One region of the Aeribacillus sp. FSL K6-8210 genome, then DNA from elsewhere that is predicted to be linked to it. Evidence: riboswitches for the same ligand, from Rfam matches in the RefSeq annotation. Region 1 holds a riboswitch; each other region holds the start of a gene.
What was found. A riboswitch is a leader RNA that binds a small molecule or an ion and turns the genes downstream of it on or off. The one in region 1 is predicted to bind thiamine pyrophosphate.
Positions count from the first base shown of each region.

Region 2: linked by a shared signal. The riboswitch ahead of thiC (phosphomethylpyrimidine synthase ThiC) and the one ahead of tenI (thiazole tautomerase TenI) in region 1 are both predicted to bind thiamine pyrophosphate.
Region 3: linked by a shared signal. The riboswitch ahead of thiT (energy-coupled thiamine transporter ThiT) and the one ahead of tenI (thiazole tautomerase TenI) in region 1 are both predicted to bind thiamine pyrophosphate.

Region 1 covers NZ_CP150172.1:1,099,775-1,108,241, forward strand. Annotated here, with positions in the region: gene mgtE (magnesium transporter) at 1-1,274, shown strand, start outside; gene NSQ41_RS05460 (monovalent cation:proton antiporter family protein) at 1,300-3,153, shown strand; TPP riboswitch at 3,208-3,316, shown strand; gene tenI (thiazole tautomerase TenI) at 3,456-4,070, shown strand; gene thiO (glycine oxidase ThiO) at 4,057-5,169, shown strand; gene thiS (sulfur carrier protein ThiS) at 5,177-5,380, shown strand; gene NSQ41_RS05480 (thiazole synthase) at 5,387-6,154, shown strand; gene NSQ41_RS05485 (thiazole biosynthesis adenylyltransferase ThiF) at 6,151-7,164, shown strand; gene thiD (bifunctional hydroxymethylpyrimidine kinase/phosphomethylpyrimidine kinase) at 7,179-7,991, shown strand; gene fabI (enoyl-ACP reductase FabI) at 8,090-8,467, shown strand, end outside.
Region 2 covers NZ_CP150172.1:2,760,643-2,769,109, reverse strand. Annotated here, with positions in the region: gene NSQ41_RS13415 (galactosyldiacylglycerol synthase) at 1-773, shown strand, start outside; gene thiC (phosphomethylpyrimidine synthase ThiC) at 821-2,563, opposite strand; TPP riboswitch at 2,698-2,813, opposite strand; gene NSQ41_RS13405 (nodulation protein NfeD) at 3,007-4,290, shown strand; gene floA (flotillin-like protein FloA) at 4,307-5,299, shown strand; gene NSQ41_RS13395 (hypothetical protein) at 5,328-5,705, shown strand; gene yqfC (sporulation protein YqfC) at 5,769-6,053, shown strand; gene yqfD (sporulation protein YqfD) at 6,064-7,257, shown strand; gene NSQ41_RS13380 (PhoH family protein) at 7,261-8,223, shown strand; gene NSQ41_RS13375 (HD family phosphohydrolase) at 8,283-8,467, shown strand, end outside.
Region 3 covers NZ_CP150172.1:3,411,741-3,420,207, reverse strand. Annotated here, with positions in the region: gene NSQ41_RS16655 (PLP-dependent aminotransferase family protein) at 1-1,383, opposite strand, end outside; gene NSQ41_RS16650 (carbon-nitrogen hydrolase family protein) at 2,243-3,199, shown strand; gene menC (o-succinylbenzoate synthase) at 3,464-4,573, shown strand; gene thiT (energy-coupled thiamine transporter ThiT) at 4,615-5,175, opposite strand; TPP riboswitch at 5,245-5,348, opposite strand; gene NSQ41_RS16635 (DUF418 domain-containing protein) at 5,521-6,756, shown strand; gene NSQ41_RS16630 (DUF2179 domain-containing protein) at 6,860-7,405, shown strand; gene NSQ41_RS16625 (DUF1992 domain-containing protein) at 7,427-7,798, shown strand; gene NSQ41_RS16620 (hypothetical protein) at 7,840-8,022, opposite strand.

The DNA of each region.
Region 1 (8,467 bases):
TTGAGCTACATCCATATGATCAGGCAAAATTTTTTCTAAAACTTGACCAGCCGGATAGAATGCTTTTATATCAAATTCTATCTCCGGAAGAAATGGCGAATGTTTTTGAAAATATAAGGGATGATAAAAACCGCTACAAATCGCTGCTTGAGGAAATGCATCCGGCATTTGCCGCCAAAATGATGGAATACATGTACGCTGATGATGCGGCAGATGTATTAAGTGAGCTGACAAAAGAGAAAATTTCCAGCTATTTAACCATCATGGACGCTCAAGCTGCCAAAAGCATAAGCGAGCTTCTTGATTATGAACAATTTACCGCAGGAAGTATTATGACAACTGAGTTCGTTGCCATTAATGCCAATTATACGGTGCGGTCAACGATGGACTTGCTGCGGAAAGAAGCTCCTGATGCGGAAACAATATATTATTTATATGTGATTGACGAAGAGAAACATCTTGTTGGCGTCCTGTCGTTAAGAGATTTAATTGTTCATGAAGACGATACTTTGATTGCTGACATTATGAAAAAGAAAGTCTACTCGGTATCTGTGGCGGATGATCAGGAAGAAGTAGCAAGAAAGATGAAGGACTACAATTTTTTGGCTCTTCCGGTTGTTGATTTTCAACATCGTCTTGTTGGAATTATAACTGTTGATGATATTATTGATGTGCTGGACGAAGAGGCTTCTGACGATTATTCGAAACTGGCCGCTGTCTCGGATGTAGATTCATATGATCCGAATGCTGTTTCTGCTGCCAAAAAAAGATTGCCATGGCTTATTATTCTCCTATTTTTAGGAATGTTCACCGCCGGCCTAATCGGCCAGTTTGAAGAAACGTTGAACAAAGTGGCAACTTTAGCGCTCTTTATACCATTAATTGCAGGGATGGCTGGAAATACAGGAACACAAGCTCTCGCTGTTGCCGTAAGAAGAATTGCAACAGGCGAAGGCACTTCCGAACGCGTGTGGAAAATTATTCTCAAAGAAGCTGGAACCGGCTTGATTACCGGAACAGTATGCGGAATTGTTGTTGCACTGACAATTTTTATTTGGAAGCAGAAATTTTTCTTAGGACTGCTAGTGGGTCTTTCCATATTGTCAACGCTGACTGTTGCGACAATTGCCGGGGCGTTTGTTCCTCTTGTCATGCACAGGCTTCGCATTGACCCGGCTGTGGCCTCCGGTCCATTTATTACAACGATTAATGATATGATCAGCATTTTGATTTATTTTGGCATGGCGACGCTATTTATGAACTATTTGCTCTAACAAAATTAGCTAAAGGAGGCGCAATATGGAATCACATGCAGTAACCTCTCTTGTCATCGTGCTGGTCGGCGCTTTTTTAACCCCGATTTTGCTGCATCGGTTCAAACTGGCATTCATTCCTGTCGTCGTTGCGGAAATTATTGTCGGATTAATCATCGGGAAAACGGGATTTAATTTAGTGCAGGAAGATGTATGGCTGTCAACTCTCTCAACGCTGGGATTTATATTTCTCATGTTTTTAAGCGGGCTTGAGATTGATTTCACCATTTTCTCCAAAGAGAAGAAAAAAGAAGAAAAGCTGCCCAACGGAAAAAAAGCTCCTCATACTTTTTTGGTTGCGTCAATTGTTTTTCTTGGCATTTTCGTTGTTTCATTACTTTTATCGTATTTGTTAATGTGGATGGGATTTATCCGCAATGCCTTTTTCATGACGTTAGTGATTTCAACGATTTCTTTAGGAGTAGTAGTGCCGACGCTGAAAGACGAGCAAATTATGAAAACAAACATCGGCCAAATTATTTTGCTGGTTGCTGTCATAGCCGACCTTGTCACCATGATTTTGCTGGCGGTTTTTGTCTCCTTAAACAGCGAAGGAGAAAGCAATACGTGGCTTCTGCTTCTTTTGTTTGCAGCAGGCGTACTGCTTTACTTCATTGGCAAAAGGTTTAAAAGTCGATCCTTTATTAAAACGATGTCAAAAGGAACGGTTCAAATTGGAACAAGGGCGGTTTTTACGTTAATTCTCGCACTTGTAGGTTTATCGGAAACGCTTGGGGCAGAAAATATTTTAGGCGCCTTCCTTGCGGGAGTTTTAGTCTCGCTTTTATCGCCTAATTCAGACTTGGTGCAAAAGCTAGATTCGTTTGGTTACGGTTTTTTAATCCCGATCTTTTTTGTCATGGTAGGGGTGGAATTGGATTTATGGGAATTGATCAAAGATCCGAACCTTCTTTTGTTAATTCCTTTGTTATTTCTCGCCCTCTTGATCTCAAAGTTTATTCCCGTTTTTGTGCTGAGAAAATGGTATGATACGAATACAACGATTGCGGCGGCGTTCTTGTTGACTGCTACTTTATCATTAGTTATTGCGGCAGCTGAAATTGGACAGCGAATCGAACTGATTGATAAGCAAATGGCTGACGCACTAATAGTAGTTGCCGTGTTAACAAGCATTATCACGCCGATAGGATTTAAAAAATTATTCCCTAAAAAAATGGCGGTGCAGCCAAAAAAGAAAATTGCTTTTATTGGTGCAAATCAAATGACCCTTCCAGTCACAAGAGAATTGGACAAAAATTTGTATGAAGCAACCGTATATCATACACAGCAAGACAAAATTGAAAACGGGACTGCTCAATCGGTGTTTAAAATTGAAGAATTGAAAGACTATTCGATAGAATCATTGAATGAACACCACATAATGGAAGCTGATATAGTGGTAGTGGCTACTGGGGATGAAGAAAGAAATGCGGAAATTGCGACATATGCAAAAGAATGCGGCGTAGAACAGGTCATCGCCTCTATTTCTTCCCCGGAGTTGGATCAAATATTAAAAGAAAAGGGGATCAGCGTATTTTCCGTCATGCTGTCAACAAAAACGCTGCTCAGGGCTTTGATCGAATCGCCTGGCGTTATGCGGATCTTAACAAACCAAGACAACTCTCTTTATCAAATTAATATGAATAACCGAAAATATGATGGAATGAAGCTTCGATACTTTCCGTTTACAGGAGATTGTATCTTTGTCCGGATTTTTCGAGGTGAAGATTCCATTGTGCCTCACGGCGATACCGAATTGAAAAAAGGGGACCGCTTGATTGTAACGGGTTCCCGCAAATATGTAAATGAGTTAAAAGATGAGCTGGAATTTAGTAAATAATATTTGCAAACAAAACAAATTGTGATAGCATGAAATTAGTATGAAAATTTAATAAGCATCCACTAGGGGAGCCTTTGGAAAGGCTGAGATTAAAGTGTTGACTTTAAGACCCTTTGAACCTGATCTGGATGATGCCAGCGTAGGGAAGTGGGAATTTGAAACATATGTCTGATATTCCATTACCACTTTCCAGCAAGGAAGGTGGTTTTTTATTGTTTCCAGTCTCACCCTTGGACAGCTGCTTTCCAGTTTTGAACCTTGAAAGACGAGTGTGAGCGTCTTTCTCATGAAAGGAATGTACAATGTTGGAGCTTCATGCCGTAACAGACGGAACAAAACCAGTTAACGAGCTAATACGCATAATTTTGTCCATATCAGATCATGTTGATTACGTTCATATACGAGAAAAAAATAAAAGACCATGTGAGATCATTCATCTCGTAGAACAGCTTTTGGCAAACGGGATAAGGAGAGAACAGCTTGTTATCAACGATCGGCTCGATGTTGCGCTCCTAACAGGCGTTCAAAATGTTCATCTTCCGGGAACCGGCCTGCCGGTAAAAAAAGTGAAAAGCGCTTTTCCGCAAATAAAAGCCGGTGTCAGCGTCCATTCATTAGATGAAGCGGTAAAAGCAGAAAAAGACGGAGCAGACTATTGTTTTTTCGGAAACGTTTTTGAAACGAACAGTAAAAAAGGACTTCCGGCAAAGGGAACAGATTTGCTTGGGAAAATCGTTGGACACGTCAATATTCCTATTATCGCCATCGGTGGGATCACGCCTGATAATATGCAAAAGGTTTTAGAAAAAAAAGCAAGCGGTATTGCCGTTATGTCCTATATCTTTTCTTCGAAAGATCCAGAGAGCGCTGCCAAACTTTTCAGGAAAGGGGAAGCTTTTTCAAATGAACGTTTTTGATGTTGGAATCATCGGGGGAGGGGTCATCGGCCAAGGGATCGCCTATGAGCTATCAAAAGCAGGGCTGAAGACCGCCGTGTTTGAAAGCGGCGAAATCGGAGGTAAAGCGACATCCGCTGCAGCAGGAATGCTGGGTGCCCATTCTGAAAATGAAAAAAGAGACATATTTTTTGAGCTATGCTTAGAGAGCCGAAATTTATATCCGAGCCTTGCAAAAGAATTATTGGAGCAATCTGGTGTGGATATTGAGCTTGTGCAGGAAGGCATGTATCGGCTTGCATTTACTGAGGATGAAGGCCGCTTTCTGCAATCGCTTGCAGATGAGGATGAGCTAGAATGGCATTCAAGGGAAAACGTACTGGCAAATGAGCCACATGTTTCTGAAGACATTGTGGGAGCTCTTTGGCTTAAGCATGACGGCCAAGTGAAAGGTTCATCTGTTTGCCAGGCATATGCGAAAGGCGCTAGAAAATATGGTGCATCTATTTTTGAACAATGTCCTGTTTTCGACGTGATTAAAGAGGGAAAAGCATACAAGCTTGTCACTTCCCAAGGAGTTTTTATATGTGGAAAAGTCGTCGTTTCAAGCGGAGTTTGGAGTGGCTTTTTCTTTGAAAAGCTGGGGCTGAGAAATCCAATGAAGCCCGTTAAAGGAGAATGCTTAGCCATAAAACCGAAAAAACTGGTGATCAACAAAACAGTGTTTTACGAGCACTGTTATATCGTACCGAAAAAAGACGGCACCGTTATTATTGGAGCAACTTCTTATGAAAACGACTGGGATACGCATCCGACAGTCAAAGGAGTATCCGAATTAATGATAAAGGTTCAGAAAATTATGCCAGAAATCGGGTCTGAACCGGTCGTTAGTGCTTGGTCGTCGCTCAGGCCGCAAACAGCTGACGGCTGGCCGTATTTTGCCGAGCACCCGGAGCATGAGGGAATCTTTTTTGCGACCGGTCATTATCGAAACGGCATTCTTCTAGCGCCGATTACAAGCTTGATCGTAAAAGACATGATTTTGAAAACGAATCAATATGAGCGTTATGTTCATAGCTTTTCTTTAAACCGATTGCTTTCTGATGCGAAAGGGAGGTGATGAAACGGTGAAACTTCGCATCAACGGCCAGCAGATGGAAGTGGAGAATAGTGTTCGAAGCATTGAAGATTTGCTGAACTTTTTTCAATTACAGGAAAGAATTGTTGTCGTTGAACGAAATGGTGAAATTGTTTCAAAAGAACAATACAGCTTCCAGACATTACATGATGGTGATCAAATTGAAATTGTCCATTTTGTTGGAGGGGGATGATGATTCATGTTAAAAATAGGAGATAAAACATTTCAGTCGAGATTAATGTTAGGAACTGGAAAATATCCGTCTTTTGAGATACAAAAAGAAGCGGTGGAGGCCTCAGGTGCTGAAATTTTGACATTTGCCGTCAGAAGAATGAATATTTACGAGCCTTCTCAGCCAAATTTTTTAGAAATGTTGGATTTATCGAAATATACGCTTCTGCCGAACACGGCCGGGGCAAAAACTGCGGAGGAAGCAGTCAGAATCGCTAAACTTGCTAAAGCATCAGGATTATGTGATATGATTAAGGTGGAAGTAATTGGAGATGATAAAACGCTTCTCCCTGATCCGATTGAAACATTGAAGGCATCAGAGATGTTATTGGATGAAGGGTTTATTGTTCTTCCATACACTTCAGACGATGTTGTTCTGGCGAAGAAGCTTGAAGAATTAGGGGTTCATGCCATCATGCCGGGAGCATCTCCGATCGGATCAGGCCAAGGAATTGTCAATCCTCTCAATCTATCATTTATTATTGAGCAAGCCAATATTCCAGTCATTGTTGATGCCGGAATCGGTTCGCCGGCAGATTGCGCACTCGCCATGGAGATGGGAGCAGATGGAATCTTATTAAATACAGCTGTTTCCGGTGCAAAAGATCCTGTGAAAATGGCGAAGGCAATGAAACTGGCGATTGAAGCAGGAAGACTTGGATATGAAGCAGGACGCATTCCGAAAAAACGGTATGCACAAGCAAGCAGTCCAACGGAAGGAATGTTAACGACATAATGGAACGATATTCTCGCCAAATCTTGTTTTCTCCTATTGGAGAAGAGGGACAAAAAAAATTGCTGAAAAGCCATGTGCTCATTGTTGGAGCTGGGGCACTCGGCTGCGCAAGCGCTGAAATGTTAGCCCGTGCTGGAATCGGCAAAATAACCATCATTGACCGTGATTATGTCGATTGGAGCAATCTCGGGCGTCAACAGCTGTATACGGAAGAGGATGCGAAACAAAAGCTGCCAAAAGCGGTTGCTGCCAAAAAACATTTGCAGGAAATCAATTCGAACATTTCGATTGAAGCGATTGTGGGCGATTTCTCAATTGATTTTATTGAACATGTAAAGGATGTCGACCTTATCATCGATGGGACTGACAATTTTGAAACGAGATTTTTCATCAATGATTTAGCGATGAAGCACGAAATACCTTGGATCTATGGGGCAGTAGTGAGAAGTTATGGAATGACCGTTTCCATCGTTCCGAAACAAACACCATGCCTCCATTGTATGCTCCAAGCGATTCCGTCTGACGGAATGACGTGCGATACAGTTGGCGTGATCAGCCCGGCGGTGCAAATCGTCGCCTCTTATCAAACAGCAGAGGCACTGAAATATTTAGTCAGCGGAGAGGTGTCCAAGAAGTTAGTTTCATTTGATGTTTGGACAAGGGAGCATTCTGCAGTGGACATGACAAAATTAAAAAAGGCCGACTGCCCATCGTGCGGACATCACCCGACATATCCATATTTGTCGGTTGAAAATGGATTAAAAACAGCGGTTTTGTGCGGAAGGAATACCGTACAAATACGTCCGCAGCAAAAACAGAAGATTTCGCTATCAGAAATTACCAATCGTTTGCGTCCGATCGTGAAAGACTTAAAAGGAAATGCTTATTTAATTTCCTTTCAGGCGGATGATTTCCGCGTTGTGCTTTTTCAAGACGGAAGAGCATTAATTCACGGCACTAAGGAAGAAGAGAAAGCAAAAGCTATTTATCAACGTTACTTCGGAGCTTAAATGGAGGTGTGTTTATGACCATCGGAAAAGCGTTGACGATTGCCGGGTCCGATTCAGGAGGAGGCGCGGGAATTCAGGCAGATTTGAAAACTTTTCAGGAGTTGGATGTATACGGAATGAGCGTGATCACGGCCGTTACGTCTCAAAACACATTAGGTGTTCATGGCGTCTACCCTGTTCCGATTGAAGGGGTGATCAGTCAGCTTGATGCAATTGCTGAAGATTTATCGCCAGATGCGGTCAAAACAGGAATGCTTTTTAATCAAGAAATCATCCAAATCGTCTCAAATAAAGTTCAAAAGCATGGATGGGAAAAAATTGTCGTTGATCCAGTAATGATTGCAAAAGGCGGACATCCATTACTTGAAGAGTCTGCCATCAACGCGCTCATCAACGACTTAATTCCGCTTTCGTTTATTGTGACGCCGAACATCCCGGAAGCGGAAGCGATCACGGGCATCGAGATAAAATCGTTTGATGATCGGAAAGAAGCTGCGAAAAAAATTTGCCAAATGGGAGCAAAGCATGTGATCATAAAGGGAGGACATCAGCCGTCGGGCAGCGAAATCATTGATTTGTTGTTTGACGGGCATGATTTTTATGAATTTAAAGGCAACTATGTCAACACAAAGCACACGCACGGAACAGGCTGCACTTTTTCTGCTGCGCTGACAGCTGAGCTCGCCAAAGGTAAAGACGTTATCGAAGCCGTAAAAACCGCAAAAGAGTTCATCCATCTTGCTGTAGAAAATGCGCTAGGCATTGGAGGCGGCCACGGTCCTACCAATCATTGGGCATATAAAAGAAATTTAGCTGCTTCGAAATAACATAAGCCGGACATATATGTTCTGGCTTTTTTCTCTTTTGTCCTTTATAATTATGATCAGGTATTAATAACTTGTAATAATGTTTAGGAGGATTTTCCATGAAATTGAATTTGGAAGGCCGAAACATTGTGGTCATGGGTGTTGCAAACAAGCGAAGCATTGCTTGGGGAATTGCCCGCTCTTTGCATGAAGCAGGAGCAAGATTGATCTTTACATATGTGGGCGAAAGAATGGAGAAATCGGTTCGAGAGCTTGTAGATTCGTTAGGACGGGAAGATTATCTCGTGCTGCCTTGTGATGTAACAAAGGATGAAGAAATCGAGCAGTGTTTTGAAAAAATTAAAAGCGAGGTTGGTGTGATTCACGGTATCGCTCATTGTATCGCCTTTGCGAATAAGGAAGAGCTGAGCGGTGAATATTTGAACACAACAAGAGACGGCTTCCTGTTGGCCCACAACATCAGTTCTTATTCTTTA
Region 2 (8,467 bases), 1.7 Mb from region 1:
ATGCTCTTCCTTCCTACTTGCTTGCCAGGCTGAAAGCCTTTTCTCAAATCAACATCCCTGTTATCAATGTATACACAGATTTTTTTATTCATCATCTTTGGGGAAAAAGAGAAATTGACTATCATTTTGTCGGTCACTCATATATGAAAGATTATTTGCTCGAAAAAGGTATAAATAAAGAACAGATTTTTGTTACAGGGATTCCTATTCACCCAACTTTTACAAAAAGGAAAGATGAACATGTACATAGCATGCGTTTTTATCGAGGATTAATTTCGGGAGGAAGTTCAGGCGTCGGTTCAATAGAGAAGATAACGGAAAAAATCAGCCGCGATGATGATATCCATTATATGGTGTTATGCGGAAAAAACAGAAAGCTTTATGATCGATTAATAAAACAAAACCATCCACGAATTACTCCTTTACCTTACATCTCTTCAAGAGAACAAATGAACGATCTGTACAATCGCGTCGATTTTATCATGACAAAGCCCGGGGGTGTGACAATCAGCGAATGTTTATACAAAAAAATTCCTATATTTGTATACCACACTCTTCCAGGACAGGAAGAAATAAATTTGGAGAAATTAACGAAATTCGGGATGGTGTTTGATTTTCGAAATTGGCAAGAGGAAACAAATATTTCGGCCTCCATTATTCGAGCGCTGCAATCTAAGCAGCTATCAAAATTTTTATCGAAAGTGGATGAATATCATAAAAGTTTAGCTCCGATTGAACCAGCGGGATTGATCAAACGTTTAATGAATGAATAGCTCCTGGAAGCCATTAAAGCTTCTAGGAGCATTAGTTTGAAAATTATTTATCGATAAAGGGATGACCCGCCCTCTATAAATTCTTTTGCTTTTTGCCTCAAACCTTCCTGAACGAAATCAGAATCACTTGAACCGGCCATTTTTCTTAAATTGTGGGAAATTTTCATCGAGCAAAATTTTGGACCGCACATAGAACAAAAATGGGCAATTTTCGCTCCTTCTGCCGGCAAAGTTTCGTCATGATATTCGCGTGCCCGTTCAGGATCGAGAGAAAGATTAAATTGGTCGTTCCAGCGAAATTCAAAACGGGCTTTTGATAAAGCATCATCCCTTATTTGGGCGCCTGGATGCCCTTTTGCCAAATCTGCGGCATGGGCTGCAATTTTATAAGCAACAACACCTTGGCGCACATCCTCTTTATTGGGAAGGCCTAAATGCTCTTTCGGAGTTACATAACATAGCATGGCCGTTCCGTACCAGCCGATCATGGCTGCTCCAATGGCTGACGTAATATGATCATAGCCGGGAGCAATATCGGTCGTTAATGGACCGAGGGTATAAAAAGGAGCCCCTTTGCAAATTTCATTTTCTAAATCAACATTTTCTTTAATTTTATGCATCGGAATGTGCCCAGGGCCTTCGATCATGACTTGGACATCATGTTTCCAGGCGATTTCCGTCAATTCACCGAGCGTTTTCAATTCGGCAAATTGCGCTTCATCATTGGCATCTCGAATAGATCCGGGACGCAAGCCGTCACCTAATGAAACGGCAATATCATATGTTTTTAAAATTTCGCAAATCTCTTCAAAATGAGTGTATAAAAAGTTTTCTTGATGATGCGCCATACACCACTGCGCCATGATCGAACCGCCGCGGGATACGATTCCGGTCGTCCGTTTGACGGTCAAAGGGATATAGCGAAGCAGCACGCCGGCATGTATAGTAAAATAATCGACCCCTTGTTCTGCTTGCTCAATTAATGTATCACGGTAAATTTCCCATGTTAACTCTTCAGCAACGCCATTTACTTTTTCGAGCGCTTGGTAAATCGGGACGGTTCCAACCGGCACGGGCGAGTTGCGGATGATAAATTCTCTTGTTGCATGAATATTTTTTCCTGTTGACAGGTCCATAATTGTGTCAGCGCCCCAGCGGATGGCCCAAAGCATCTTCTCAACTTCTTCTTCGATTGACGATGTTACAGCTGAATTGCCAATGTTGGCATTAATTTTTACATGAAAGTTCCGGCCGATGATCATCGGTTCACTTTCCGGGTGATTAATGTTGGACGGAATAATGGCCCTGCCGGCAGCGACTTCTTGACGAACGAATTCAGGATTTATGTTTTCACGAATCGCCACAAACTCCATCTCTGGGGTGATGATCCCCTTTTTTGCATAGTGCATTTGTGTAACGACAGCACCTTTTTTTGCTTTGAAAGGCTTTCGATGAAAAGGTGTGGCAATATTGTGATCTTCCCAATTGCGAAATCCATTATCTTCAGGCTTTACCTGGCGCCCGTCATATTCTACAACATCATGACGGTCTAAAATCCACTGTTTGCGTACAGCCGGCAAACCTTTATGAATATCTGCCTGAAAATCAGGATCTGTATAGGGACCGCTCGTGTCATAAACCTTTACAGGTTCATTTTCAAACGTTCCCGCTTCCGTTTTCGTGGGAGTTAATTGAATTTCCCTCATCGGAACCCGAATATCGGGTCTTGACCCAGTCACATAAATTTTTTTGCTTGCTGGAAACTGCATGTTTTCGAAATAATGTTTCATTTTTCTCCTCCTCCATTTTTTTATCTGAAGATGTGCATAGAAAAATAGGAGGGGAGATGGGACGTGAAAAATAAAAACGGGTTCGCTTTAGCACGAACCCGATCAATTCAATATAGAAAAAGAAGGCAATAAAATACTCCCGCTACCTACTTCCCTACGCTGGCATCATCCAGATCAGGTTCAAAGGGTTGAAGAACTTCAGGCGCGTTCTTCTCTCAGTCCAGCTAATTGGACACCCCTAGTAGATGGTTATATATTTTTTTTAATAGTAACATAATATGAAAAATAATGAAAATATTTTTTCGTTTCATGTTTGTTTGCAGAATTGTTGATTTTTGAAACTTTCTGCACAATTGTCCGTAATAATATTAGGCAAAAAATAAGGGGGGAGAGGCCTGAAATCAAACAATAAGTTTTTCGCTATTTGCGCTCTGCTGCTCATCTTGTCGATTATTTGTGCGTCTTTTGATGCCAAATCAGCTGAAGGGAAAACTGTTTATTTTATTCCGATTGAAAATACAATTGAAAAAGGGTTGGTGCATTTTATTAAACGATCCATTCAGGAGGCGGAAAAAGAGAAGGCGGATGTCATTGTTTTTGAATTGAACACTCCTGGCGGTGCTTTAGAGGCAGCGATAGAAATAGGCAAAATGATTATGGATACAGATATCAAAACAATCGCTTATGTAAATAAACATGCGATTTCTGCAGGGGCTTATATAGCATTAAGGGCTGATCAAATATATTACCATCCTGGCGGTACCATTGGGTCAGCGGCTGTCATTGACTCCAATGGCAATGCTGCAGAAGTAAAAGTGCAATCGTTTTGGAAAGCAGAGATGAGAAATGCTGCTGAGGTTCATGGCAGAGACCCTATGTTCGCTGAGGCGATGGTAGACAGCAGCTTGGATATGCCCGAATATGGTGCAGAAAAAGGAGAATTACTAACATTAACAGCAAAACAAGCGATGGAAGTCGGGTATGGTGAAGGCATCGCCAAAAGCCGGGCAGAGCTTTTGAAATCGATCGGAATGGAAGGTGCAAAAGTCCAGGAGACTGAGGAGACGTTTGCTGAAAAAATAGCCCGTTTTGTAACAAACATGTATACCATTCCGATATTATTAACGATTAGCGGTTTAGGGTTTGTGTTAGAATTGTACACTCCTGGGTTTGGCATTCCTGGTTTTATTGGACTATTGGCACTGTTTTTGTTTTTCTTCGGTCATTTTATTGCAGGGCTTGCGGGATTGGAAACGGTTGTTTTGTTCGTGCTTGGGGTTCTGCTTATAATTGCAGAGTTGTTTGTTCCAGGAGGAATTATTGGAGCAATCGGTTTTCTTTCAGTCCTTTTAAGTTTATTTTTAGCAGCTGATCATATAGGACATATGGCGGTTTCTCTTTTTATTGCCGGTTCCATTTCGATATTCACAATATTCATCATGTCAAAGGTGATTGGTAAGCGTATGAAATGGTTTAAAAAAATTATTTTAAATGATTCAATCAGCACGGAGAAAGGTTATGTATCCAATCAAAATCGTACAGATTTAATTGGGAAAACGGGTGTAACTGTGACTGCTTTACGACCGGCAGGAACAGTAATGACCGATGGAGAGGAAAGATTGGATGTTGTGACAGAAGGAACGTATATTGAGAAAGGAAGAAAAGTGAAAATTGTTAAAGTAGAAGGCTCACGAATTGTTGTAAGAGCTATTAATGAAAATGAATAGGAGGTAGGTATATCACATGGATGTATCATTTTTTCTTTTACTAGGTCTTATCGTATTAGGTCTTATTTTGCTTGGCATCTTGTTCTCTTTTGTGCCGATTATGCTCTGGATTTCCGCTCTGGCAGCTGGCGTTCGCATCAGTATTTTGACTCTTATTGGAATGAGGCTGCGCAGAGTCATTCCAAGTCGAGTGATCAATCCGTTAATTAAAGCGCATAAAGCCGGCCTTGATGTCACAACAAATCAATTGGAAAGCCATTATTTGGCAGGAGGAAATGTCGATCGAGTTGTCAACGCATTAATTGCAGCTGAAAGAGCTAATATTGAATTGAGCTTTGAACGTTGTGCTGCGATTGATTTAGCGGGAAGAGACGTGCTTGAAGCCGTTCAAATGAGCGTAAATCCGAAAGTAATCGAAACCCCGTTTATTGCAGGGGTTGCCATGGACGGAATTGAAGTGAAAGCAAAAGCCCGCATCACGGTGCGAGCCAATATCGACCGGCTTGTTGGCGGTGCCGGGGAAGAAACGATTATCGCACGTGTAGGTGAAGGAATTGTCAGCACCATTGGTTCTTCTGATGATCATAAAAAAGTGCTGGAAAACCCTGATATGATTTCGCAAACAGTTTTAAACAAAGGACTCGATTCAGGAACAGCCTTTGAAATTTTATCCATCGACATCGCGGACGTTGACATCGGCAAAAACATCGGTGCGATCCTGCAGACAGATCAAGCGGAAGCAGACAAAAACATCGCGCAAGCTAAAGCGGAGGAACGCAGGGCGATGGCGGTGGCAAGAGAGCAGGAAATGCGCGCTAAAGTTGAAGAAATGCGGGCAAAAGTTGTTGAGGCGGAAGCGCAAGTTCCGCTTGCAATGGCGGAAGCTTTAAAATCAGGAAATATTGGAGTTATGGATTATATGAACATCAAAAACATTACCGCTGATACAAATATGCGTGATTCTATCGGAAAAATGACAAAAAACTCTGCTGGTGATGAAGAAGAATGATCTTTCTGTCCATCAAAGGAGGTGTCATATGGAAATATTTGAAAATCCGCTGTTCATTGTTATTTTAATCGGGATTATTTCTTCTTTGTTTGGCAGAAATAAAAAAGATCAAGAGCAGCAGAAAAAAAGGAAACAAGCTGCAAAACAAATAAAACAAAGGGTTAAAAATGTTTCGACAAGCCCTCCAAATGAATGGAATCAAATTCAAAATGTACACACAGGCCTATCCAGCCAACTAAAAAAAGCTGAAAAAGACAAATCGAATATGAAATCTTTTCATAATAAAAATAAAAAACAGAAACCATCAGCTTTACACATGCATTCAGCTGCAAAAGGAGTCATTTGGAGCGTCATTTTAGATGAACCCCGATCCAAAAAGCCCCATCGGTCGAATTTCATAAAATAAATGAATTAATGGTGTTAATCCCCTTTTGTCTCTCATAAATATGAGGATGAAGGGGGTTCTTTTATGGGCAAAAAATGGCATCAGCGAATAAAAAGCATATTGACAGAAGGATTGCAAATACCAGCTGACGTCATGATGGATCTTCCCCGTGTTACGATGATCGGTACATTGCATATATATATAGAAAATCATAAAGGACTGCTTTCCTTTACAGATAAAGAGATTCGAGTTTTGCTGCAGCAAGGCCAGATGCTCATTAAAGGAAGCGATTTTGTGATGAAAGCGATATTGCCAGAAGAGCTCCTTGTAGAAGGGAAAATTGAACAAGTATTATATATTGATCAGTAGGGGGATCGGGATGCGGAACAATTGGTTGTTATATTTTACAGGCTTCGTTCAGGTAATAGCGGAAGGAACCGGCTCAGAAAGAATGTTGAACGATTGCACGCGGCTTGGCATTGTCACAATAAATGTAAAGCGGCTGGAAAACGGTGCAATTTCTTTTTTTATACGCCTTAAAGATGTACAGGCTTTACGAAAAGTAGTTCGTAAACATGAATGTAAGTGCACCTTTCACCAAAGGATAGGATTTCCATTTTTATTAAAAAAATCATGGAGAAATTTTGGATTTGTTATTGGAATTGTTCTGTTCATTGCCACTACATTTCTTTTATCCAACATGATTTGGCATATTGAAATAAAAGGGGCTAGTCCGAAAACAGAGCATTTAATACAAAAAGAATTGGACAAAATAGGAATTAAAAGAGGGACGTTTCAGTTTTTGACATCGAGCAATCAAACAGTTCAAAATCGTTTGATGAGCCAAATAGATGATATAACATGGATCGGTGTCAAATTAAAAGGAACGACATATTCTCTGGAAGTAGCCGAAAAGAAAAAAGAGCAAAAAAGCAAAGTGGAGAGTCCGAGGCATTTAGTGGCCGCGAAGGAAGCTGTTATAGCAAAAATGTATGTTGAAAAAGGACAACCTTTAGTAGACGTTCATGATTTTGTTAGAAAAGGACAAATATTAGTTTCCGGTGTAGTTGGAGAAGGTGATAAAATACGAAAAGTGGCAGCAGACGGAGAAATATTAGGCGAAACTTGGTATATTTCAACAGTGGAGGTGCCGCTTCAAACAACTTTCCAGTTATTTTCAGGAAAGTCAGTCACGAAGCATTTTCTCTCCTTTCGTTCTTTTTCCCTTCCTATTTGGGGGATGTTTCGCAATGATGAATCGGAATATCCGCAATATGCGGTGGAGCGAGACGAGCGTCCATTAAAATTTTTAAAATGGGATCTTCCAGTTAACTATAAGAAAGAAACGATTCGTGAGACGGAAACCTTTCACAGAAAATATTCTGTGGATGAAGCGAAACGGCAAGCGATTGCTGCCGGGAAAAATGACTTATTTCGAAAACTTGGAAAAGATGTGAAAATTGTTGGCGAAAAAGTTTTGCACGAAGACGTCGAGAATGGTAAAGTAAGATTGAAAATACACTTCCAAGTTATTGAAAACATTGTAAAAATAAAACGGGTTCAGGGAGATTAGAGAATGACAGAAGATTTAGTCACAATCAGCCAGAGTTTAGAAAATCCGAATGAAGCCATTAATTTATTTGGGATTCATGATGTTCATTTAAAAAGAATTGAAGAAGAGTTAAACGTATCGATCATTTCGCGCGGTGAAGCGGTATATGTTTCAGGAGATAAAGAAAAAGCTGAACTGGTTGAAGACATCTTGAAATCCCTTCTTTCGGTTATTCGAAAAGGAATTTCGATTAACGAACAAGACGTGCTTTATGCAACAAAAATGGCGAAAAGTGGGAAGATCGATGAATTTGAATCCCTTTACGATGAAGAAGTTGCGAAAAATGCAAAAGGAAAAACCATTCGTGTAAAAACACTAGGTCAACGAAAGTATTTTCAAGCAATTAAAACGCATGATTTAGTATTTGGAATCGGTCCAGCAGGAACAGGAAAAACGTTTCTCGCTGTTGTCATGGCCGTCCATTGCTTGAAAAATGGGCTTGTAAATAAAATCATATTAACGCGGCCGGCCGTTGAAGCTGGTGAAAATTTAGGTTTTTTGCCCGGCGATTTAAAAGAAAAGGTAGATCCTTATTTAAGGCCTTTGTATGATGCTCTACACGATATTTTAGGCGTGGACCATACGGAGCGCTTGTTAGAAAGAGGAGTTATTGAAATTGCTCCATTGGCGTATATGCGCGGAAGAACACTTGAGGATGCGTTCGTTATTTTAGATGAAGCGCAAAATACAACAACTCAGCAAATGAAAATGTTTCTAACCCGTTTAGGCTTTGGATCCAAAATGGTCATTACAGGCGACCTGACACAAGTGGATTTGCCAAAAGGAGTAAAATCAGGACTGCTTGAAGCGAATGAAAAATTATCAGGCATTCGGGGCATTTCATTCGTATATTTAAAGGAAACTGATGTCGTGCGGCACCCGCTCGTTTCAAAAATTATTGAGGCTTATGAAAAAGATGATCAGTAAGACCCGCTCATCATGACCGGGTCATTTTTGCATAGAATTGATCGGAGGTGCTGTGACAAATGAAAAGAAAAATGGATCGCAAAGACAGGAAACAGCCGATATTCCATTTTTTGAAAAAAATGAAATCCCTTCATCTTTTCTTATATCCCGTTATTGGAGTAATTTTGTTTACCGTTTTATACAGCAATGTAGAACCGGACACGTTTGATGCCAAATTATTTTCAGTATCCGACCAAACGATTTA
Region 3 (8,467 bases), 1.7 Mb from region 1:
ATTTTCTTCATTTTCTCTTGCGAAGGTAAAACGGACATATTTTGTACTTGATCCAAGCGTTGAGCCCGGAACATAAATAACCCCGCGCTTGATCGACTCTTCTAGCAGCTGGATCTCATTAAAGTCTTTCTTTATTTTGCACCATAAATGAATGCCTCCTTGTGGGATATAAAAATCAACATCGTCTTTTAAGTAGAATCGAAGGCTTTTGACAATTTGATCCCTTCTGTTTTCGAGCCGTTTGACTAAGCAGTTGATATGGGCATCGAAGTCGTCAGATTCCAGAAAATCATTGGCAATCCATTGAGTAAAGCTGGCATGACCGAAATCCACTTGCTGTTTGGCATCAGACAATCTTTCAATCACAGGCTTTGGTCCAATAACCCAACCAATTCGCAAACCAGAAGCAACAATTTTTGACAATGAGCTGATATATAAGACATTTCCATGCTCATCCATTGATTTTAGCGGGTAGGTCTCTTCCCCATTAAAGGACGTTAAACTGTAAGGATCGTCTTCAACAATCGGTATTCCATACTCAGACGATATTTCCAATATTTTTTCCCGCCGGTTTTTATGAAGGAAAGCGCCTGATGGATTTTGGAAAGCAGGATTTAAAAAGATCATCCTGATTCGATGTTTTTTATGCAATTGAAGCAAATCATCCGGGTTTATACCGTCTTTGTCAACTGGTAAATAGAAAGGTCTAATTCCGGTTGATTTAAAGACCGGGAGACTGTAATAATACGAAGGCTCTTCTAATGCTATCGCATCACCCGGCTTTAATAAGCATTGGACGATTAAATATAAAGCTTGCTGCGCTCCTGATGTGATGAGAATGGAAGACGGATTTGTCTCAATTCTCCGATATCGTTTCACATGCTTTGTGATAGTTTTTCTTAATATCTCATTCCCTTGAGGATGATCATATCCTAGGCTTCCGATAAATGACCTTGTCGAAATGATTTCTCGCAAGGAGTCGATTGGAAAAAGATCTTCCGACAATTCACCGCTAGCTAAATTGATTAGTTTATGCTCTTCCATCTCTTTGCGTATTCTCTGGGTCACAGGTAAATTCGACAAGAACGATCCTGCCTCAATATACCGATTCCAGCTTGGTACACGCTTCTTTGTCATGCCCCATATATCTTTGCTGATTGTTGTTCCGCTTCCTCTCTTTCTCTCGATAAGTCCGTTTGATTCTAATTCGTCATATGCAGCCACAACTGTACTTCTGTTTATTTGCAGCTTATTGGCCAAAAACCGTTCAGAAGGCAGCGGTTTATCAGGGGGAAATGTGCCATCCGCAATTCCATTTTCAATATATTCGGCCAGCTGTTTATATATAGGCTTTTTTGCATTTCGATCCGGTTTCCAGTCCATATGCTTCACCCTTTAGATTTGCTTGGCACTTCCTGCTATATGGCAAGTTAACCAGGTTCTTTGTTATTTATCTATAGAATGTTCCTATTGAACATAATCGAAAATGTTGTTATATCCATCAAAATTTGAACCTGTTCAAACATTAATTATAACGCTAGATGAAAGAATAATGCCCATCCAATTCAGTAACATTTTACCCATCCACTTTTATTTTAACTTGGAGTTTTTAGCACATGATTTGAACGCTGCTGAAAAATCATTATCTTTTGTAACATGGACGCAATGCTTAAAGCTGTCCTGCCCGATTTTTTCTTTACTTGAAGTTGAAAACCCTTAAAATAGATGTGCGATTTTCGGCAAATTTATTTCACTTTATGGTTCGTCTTGGATAAATGGCTGTTGCAGTATTGAAATTGGATGATTGACAAAGTCTTTGATTGGATGGTCCAAAAATTTTTGAACATTTTTATTATGAATAATATACTCCAATTCAAACCGTTTCTCATATTTTACGCTTAATGCTTCTATAGAATTAAGTGTTGATAGTTAGTTCGACACTCAGCCACAGCTGTATTGTACAAAGGAGCATGCTAAGAAATTATCATTAAATTACTTCAGATGAGATATCACATGAAAAGCTCTCATGGAAAAACATAATCCAATTATTTTGAACTCTAATACATGGGCCGGCCCTTCTATGCTTAAAAAGAGGATTATTCAAAGTGTTTTCCTTCCTGTGCAGATTTTTTTATGGAAGATGAATAGGGGGGCAACTTCCGAAGGTTATTGACTTTGAAGGTTCGTGAGCTTCGGCATTTAAGATGGCTTTAGATTTTTCAATTTGGTGGAGGGGAAGAATATGTCGAACAGAGCACAAAAGGTTAAAGTTGCTGTTATACAAGCCTCATCTGTTATTATGGACCGGGACGCCACGACAAAAAAGGCGGTTAGCCTCATACATCAAGCTGCTGAAAAAGGAGCAAAGATTGTTGTATTTCCTGAAGCTTTTATTTCCGCTTATCCTAGAGGCTTATCTTTCGGTACAACGATTGGGAGCCGTTCGGCTGAAGGGAGGAAGGATTGGTATAGATACTGGAGCAATTCTGTAGCTGTTCCGGACGAAACGACGGAACAACTGGGCGAAGCGGCTCGAAAAGCAGGTGTCTACCTTGTGATAGGCGTTACAGAAAGGGATAATGAATTTAGCGGCGGGACTCTTTACTGTTCTGTTTTATTTTTCGATTCTGACGGACAGTTGTTAGGAAAACACCGCAAATTAAAACCGACTGCAGCAGAACGGATTGTTTGGGGGGAAGGGGATGGAAGCACATTGCCAGTGTTTGACACCCCTTATGGAAGAATAGGGGCGCTAATCTGCTGGGAAAATTATATGCCGTTAGCAAGGGCTGCGATGTATGCACAAGGAATTCAAATTTATATTGCCCCAACGGCTGATGCAAGGGAAACTTGGCAGTCAACAATCCGCCACATTGCTTTGGAGGGGAGATGCTTTGTTTTGTCTGCCAATCAATATGTGACAAAAGATATGTATCCGAAAGATTTGGCTTGTTATGATGAACTTGCTTCTTCACCTGAAATAATGAGCAGAGGTGGTAGCGCCATTGTTGGACCGTTGGGCGAATATGTGGCAGAGCCCGTATTTGGCAAGGAAGACATCATCATTGCAGAACTGGATATGAAACAAATCGCCTATAGCCAGTTTGATTTTGATCCTGTTGGGCATTATGCAAGACCTGATGTTTTTAAATTGCTAGTCAACAAAGAGAAGAAGACAACTATTGAGTGGAAAAATTAATCTCATGATGAGACTCGTTTCTACGATTGATCTCATTATTTATTTGAGATTTTGCAGTTCAATAAACAATAAGGGAAATAAAGAAATCCCTTGCTCCTTTACATTAAGAAAGCGTTTATTTTATAATTAGTGTAAAACAAACGTTCGAGTGGATTCGCTATTTTAAGAAATATTTTCCGGGAAATATCGAGCCCTCTGGCGAATGGGAATGATTTTGTCGAACTTAGCTGAGAGCTTGGCTAAAAAAGGAGATGCTCTTAATTGATAAAAATTAAGAAAATTGTTTTGCATATATTACAGATGCGTTTGAAAGCCCCATTTTCTACTAGCTATGGAGACATTCACGATCGCGAATTGTTGATCGTAGAAGTAAAGGATGATGATGGTGCAGCCGGTTTTGGAGAAGGGGTTGCTTTTTCCACTCCATGGTATACAGAAGAAACCGTGAAAACAACTGTGCACATGATCGAAGATTTCCTCATTCCGATTTTATCAAAGACGACGTTTCATCATCCTCGTGAGTTGGCTGAATCGTTTCGTTTTATTCGCAGAAATTATATGGCAAAAGCGGCTTTGGAAGGTGCCGTGTGGGATCTATATGCAAAACAGCAAAATATACCTCTTTCACAAGCTCTCGGGGGAATGAAAAAAGAAGTTGAAGCTGGGGTGAGCATCGGTATTCAGCCGACAATAAAAGATTTAATCAGTCTTATTGAACAATATCAGGAGGAAGGATACAAGAGAGTAAAAATAAAGATTAAACCCGGTTGGGATATTGAAGTAGTTAAGGAAATACGGAAGCATTTTCCGAACTTGGATTTAATGGCTGATGCGAACAGTGCCTATACATTAAAAGATATAAATCATCTAAAACAATTGGATGAGTTTCAATTAATGATGATTGAGCAGCCTCTTGCGCACGATGATATTGTGGATCATAGCAAACTTCAAAAAGAATTGGACACACCGATCTGTTTAGATGAAAGTATTTGTTCCTTCGAAGATGCTCGAAAGGCTGTTGAACTTCGAAGCTGCAAAATTATGAATATAAAAATCGGCCGTGTTGGCGGTTTGACAGAAGCAAAAAAAATCCATGATTTTTGCAAAGAGCAAAATGTTCCAGTTTGGTGCGGAGGGATGCTTGAATCAGGGATTGGACGGGCCCATAATATAGCCTTAGCGACACTTGAACAATTCACACTGCCAGGAGATATATCCAGTTCATCTAAGTATTGGGAAGAAGATATTATTGAACCGGAAATATCGGTTTATAATGGAAAAATTGCCTTGCCTGATAACCCGGGGATCGGTTTTCATGTAAGCCGTGAAAAATTAAAAAAATACACTGTTGAAACGAAAGTATTTACCCTATAAACAAAATCATCCTCTGCATGTTTTGCAGAGGACTATTTTATTTATTTTACAACCAATCTTGGCGCCGCCATAATGAGAATAACAGTAACGACAGCGCATAATACAAAGGCTCCTATCATCGTAATGCCGTTTACGATCAAAGAATAAACGACCGCTGACATTCCTTCTGGTGCATATTCTCCGAAGAAAAAGACACCGCTGATAAAATGCCAAAAATAACGTGCAAAAGCTCCGATGAAGACGCCAAAGATGATGAAAACAAGAGCAGAGCTTTTCTTTCCATCTTTCAGCTTATTTTGGATAGTTTTGCTGAAAAGACCGGCTAAACCGATAAAGGAAAAAGCTAGAAAATAGTCGATGAAGCCTTGAACAGGCGTCAGGATGTATGCATCACCTAATACAATTTGCAATAATCCCCATAAAAAGCCGGAAATGAAGCCAATCTTTGCACCGGATCGAAACGATAATATGAGTACAGGCACCATGGCAATGGATATAGAAATGGCTGATGATAATTGAATGGAAGGGAGAAGATCAAGTATAACTGCCAATGCTGCAAAGATTGCTGCTTCTATTAATAGTAATAAGCGATTTTTTTCCAAAAATAAAACCCCCTGTATATTATTTGCTATCAACAAATATCCATAAGGGGGAAAAAGGCTGTATCATGGATCAGTATACTTCCACATCCCTACGCTAGCATTAACTAACAGGTTCAAAGGGTCTGGACGAAATATCCGTCCACTCTCAGCATATAGCTCCCCTTGTGGATCTGTTGATATTCGAATCTTATGTCTATCATAATAGACTATAAGAAAATTGTCATTCTTTTTTCGCTATATTCAAATAAATTTAAACACGATAAAGCTGAAATGCAGCCTTTGGACAAAAAGTAATGAAAAAAGGGCGTTAACAATAAGAACTTTTTTCAGAATGGGGGTTTTGGTTTGAATCTTAAACGTGAGCGTTATGAAGTAGTGGATGTGGTGCGGGGGGCTGCGATATTTGGCATTTTACTTGTGAATATGGCGCATTTCAGCTATCCAGATGTATATTTATACCAAATAGGCAGCGAAAATTTTTTTACTGAAACATGGAGAACATGGGATTTTCTAACGAAAAATATTTTGGAAATATTTGTACAAATGAAGTTTATTACAATGTTCTCATTATTGTTCGGATTTGGAATCATCATCATGGAGGAACGGGCTTTAGGAAACGGCAGGAACTTTGTTTCTATATATATACGCAGACTGGTGGTGCTTTTTGTATTTGGACTAATTCATTCATTTTTCATCTGGGATGGAGACATTTTAATGGATTATGCTGTGCTGGGGTTTCTTCTCCTTTTTTTCCGGAAGTGTTCCTGGAAAACCCTTTTGGTATGGACTGTATGTTTATTTAGTTTATATTTGCTCCTTATTGGTTTGATGACGGCTGTATCCAATGGTGAGGATGCTTTAGTCCAAAAAAGAGAGCAGGCTGCCTTACTGGAAGAGGAGGCAAGAAACGCAATCCATTCATATCAAAACGGAAGTTTTACTGATATTTTCCATCAGCGTATTCATGATCGGCTTTTTTACATGTCTATGTCTGGCATGTGGCCTTTTCAACCGCTTGTCTATATAATAAACATGCTCCCATATATCAGCATGTTTTTAGTTGGCATGATATTTGCGAAACAAAAGCTTTTTCAAGAACCGGAGAAGCATCGAAGGTTATTAACAGCCATCTGGTTTTTCGGGCTTATCATTGGGCTTCCGTTAAATATTTTTGCGGTCACCGCTAAAAATAGTTTTTACATGGTGTTCGGTGCACCATTTCTCATGTTGTTTTATGTGATCTCTCTCATATTTTTATATTTTCACCCAATCTGTCGGCAAATTGTTAAGAAGATTGCGCCTGTTGGACGCATGTCATTGACAAATTACATCATGCAATCTGTTATTTGTACATATATTTTTTATCATTACGGATTGGGATTGTACGGTAAAGTATACCCCTTCGCCGGTTTTTGGCTTGCACTCGCAATTTTTGCCGTGCAGCTTATCATCAGCCATATTTGGTTTAAATATTTTCAATTAGGGCCGTTGGAGTGGGTATGGAGAACAGCGATGTATTTCAAGCGCCAGCCTATTCGCATGAAAAAGGAAGTTTCGAAGCATAATAACAGATCAAGATGAATTGTAAAAATGTAGTTTCAAATCTCAGATTTTGAGTTTATGATAGCTCTTTCTTTTTGAAAATAATTTATAGTATGATGGAACAAAGGAGTGTCTAGGCAACATGTTTCTACAAGCAATTTTTATTTTTTTGCTGCAATTATTGTATGTACCAGTATTGACGATCCGAACTATTTTGTTAGTGAAAAATCAAACAAAGGCTGCTGCTGGTATAGGTTTGCTAGAAGCAGCGATTTATATTGTCGCTTTAGGAATAGTTTTTCAAGATTTATCTAATATTTACAATATTAGTGCATATATTATCGGTTTTGGTGCAGGGCTGTTGTTGGGCGGTGAACTGGAGAAAAAGCTGGCTTTTGGATATGTAACATACAATGTGAATTTAATGGATAAAAATTCCGGATTAGTCAAAAAATTGAGGGAGGCTGGTTTTGGGGTTACGGTCTTTCAAGGAGAAGGAATGAATTCGATTAGGTATCGTTTGGAAGTTGTTGCCAAACGGTCTCGGGAGGAAGAATTTTTAAAACTTGTCAATGAAATAGAACCAAAAGCGTTTTTAAGCTCATATGAAATTCGTTCTTTTAAAGGCGGATATTTAACAAAAGCGATGAAAAAGCGGGTAAAGCGTTTAGAAAAAGAACGAACATAACGGTCGAAGGGAGGATGAAGCGTGGATATATTTGCACAAATTGCTGAGGATCGGATCAAAAAGGCATATGAAGAGGGAGAGTTTAAAGAACTTCCCGGGATGGGGAAGCCTCTCCCGCATGACGATTTGTCTGATATTCCGGAAGAACTCCGAATGGCTTATCGTCTTTTGAGAAACGCCGGAATGGTCGATCAAGAAAATGACTTGAAAAAGGAACTATTAACTATTCAAGATTTACTAAAATGCTGTGAAGATGAAGCAGAAAGGAAAAAATTACAACAAAAGCTGTCGGAAAAACAATTGGCATTGGAACGAATCGTGAAGAAAAGGAATATATTCAACACATCTGCATCTCAATTTTATAAAGATAAAGTTTATAAAAAGCTTATTTGACGTTTTCGAAAAAGAATGGTGCCTTTATTTTCGCCATTCTTTTAAATTTGCTGTTTTTTCAAGGCTTCTCTATGGAAGACATAATATAAAGCAAGATTGAAAAAACCTAAGAAAATGACTATCACCGAAAGCGGAAGCTCCTTTGCAAAACCGACCAAAATTCCAGACAATAAACAGAAGAGAGCAACGAATAAATAAAAATATTTCATGAGTGTCACGACCATTTTTTTGACCCCCAAACAAAGAAAACGTTTTCTTTTATTATAAATCATTTGTCACAAAAACGAAACAAAAAATTCACATTTTGTTCAAAAAATAGACACCGTTTTGACAAAAAAGTTATTATGCAAAAAGCAGCTTATACTGAATTTATAAAGCTGCTTTAAAGTAAAAACGATTTCTTCTGAAATCTGGCCTCTAAACAACAAGGAGGTCTATCTTTATTTTTCTCTTGCAAAAGAAAAAAGAGAATGATGAAAATGGAGCGCGTACACGATTCGCCTGCTTTAGAATCCAAGCTAAACCTCTGATGGATGGCAGATTGGGCGGTTCCTAATGTGACTCGAACATCGTTTTGAGAAGCGTATAGAACCACATATAACAAATCAACTGAAGCAAACTGATGAGGACAGCAGCTGCGAGTTTTCACAACACTTCAACATCGCTAAG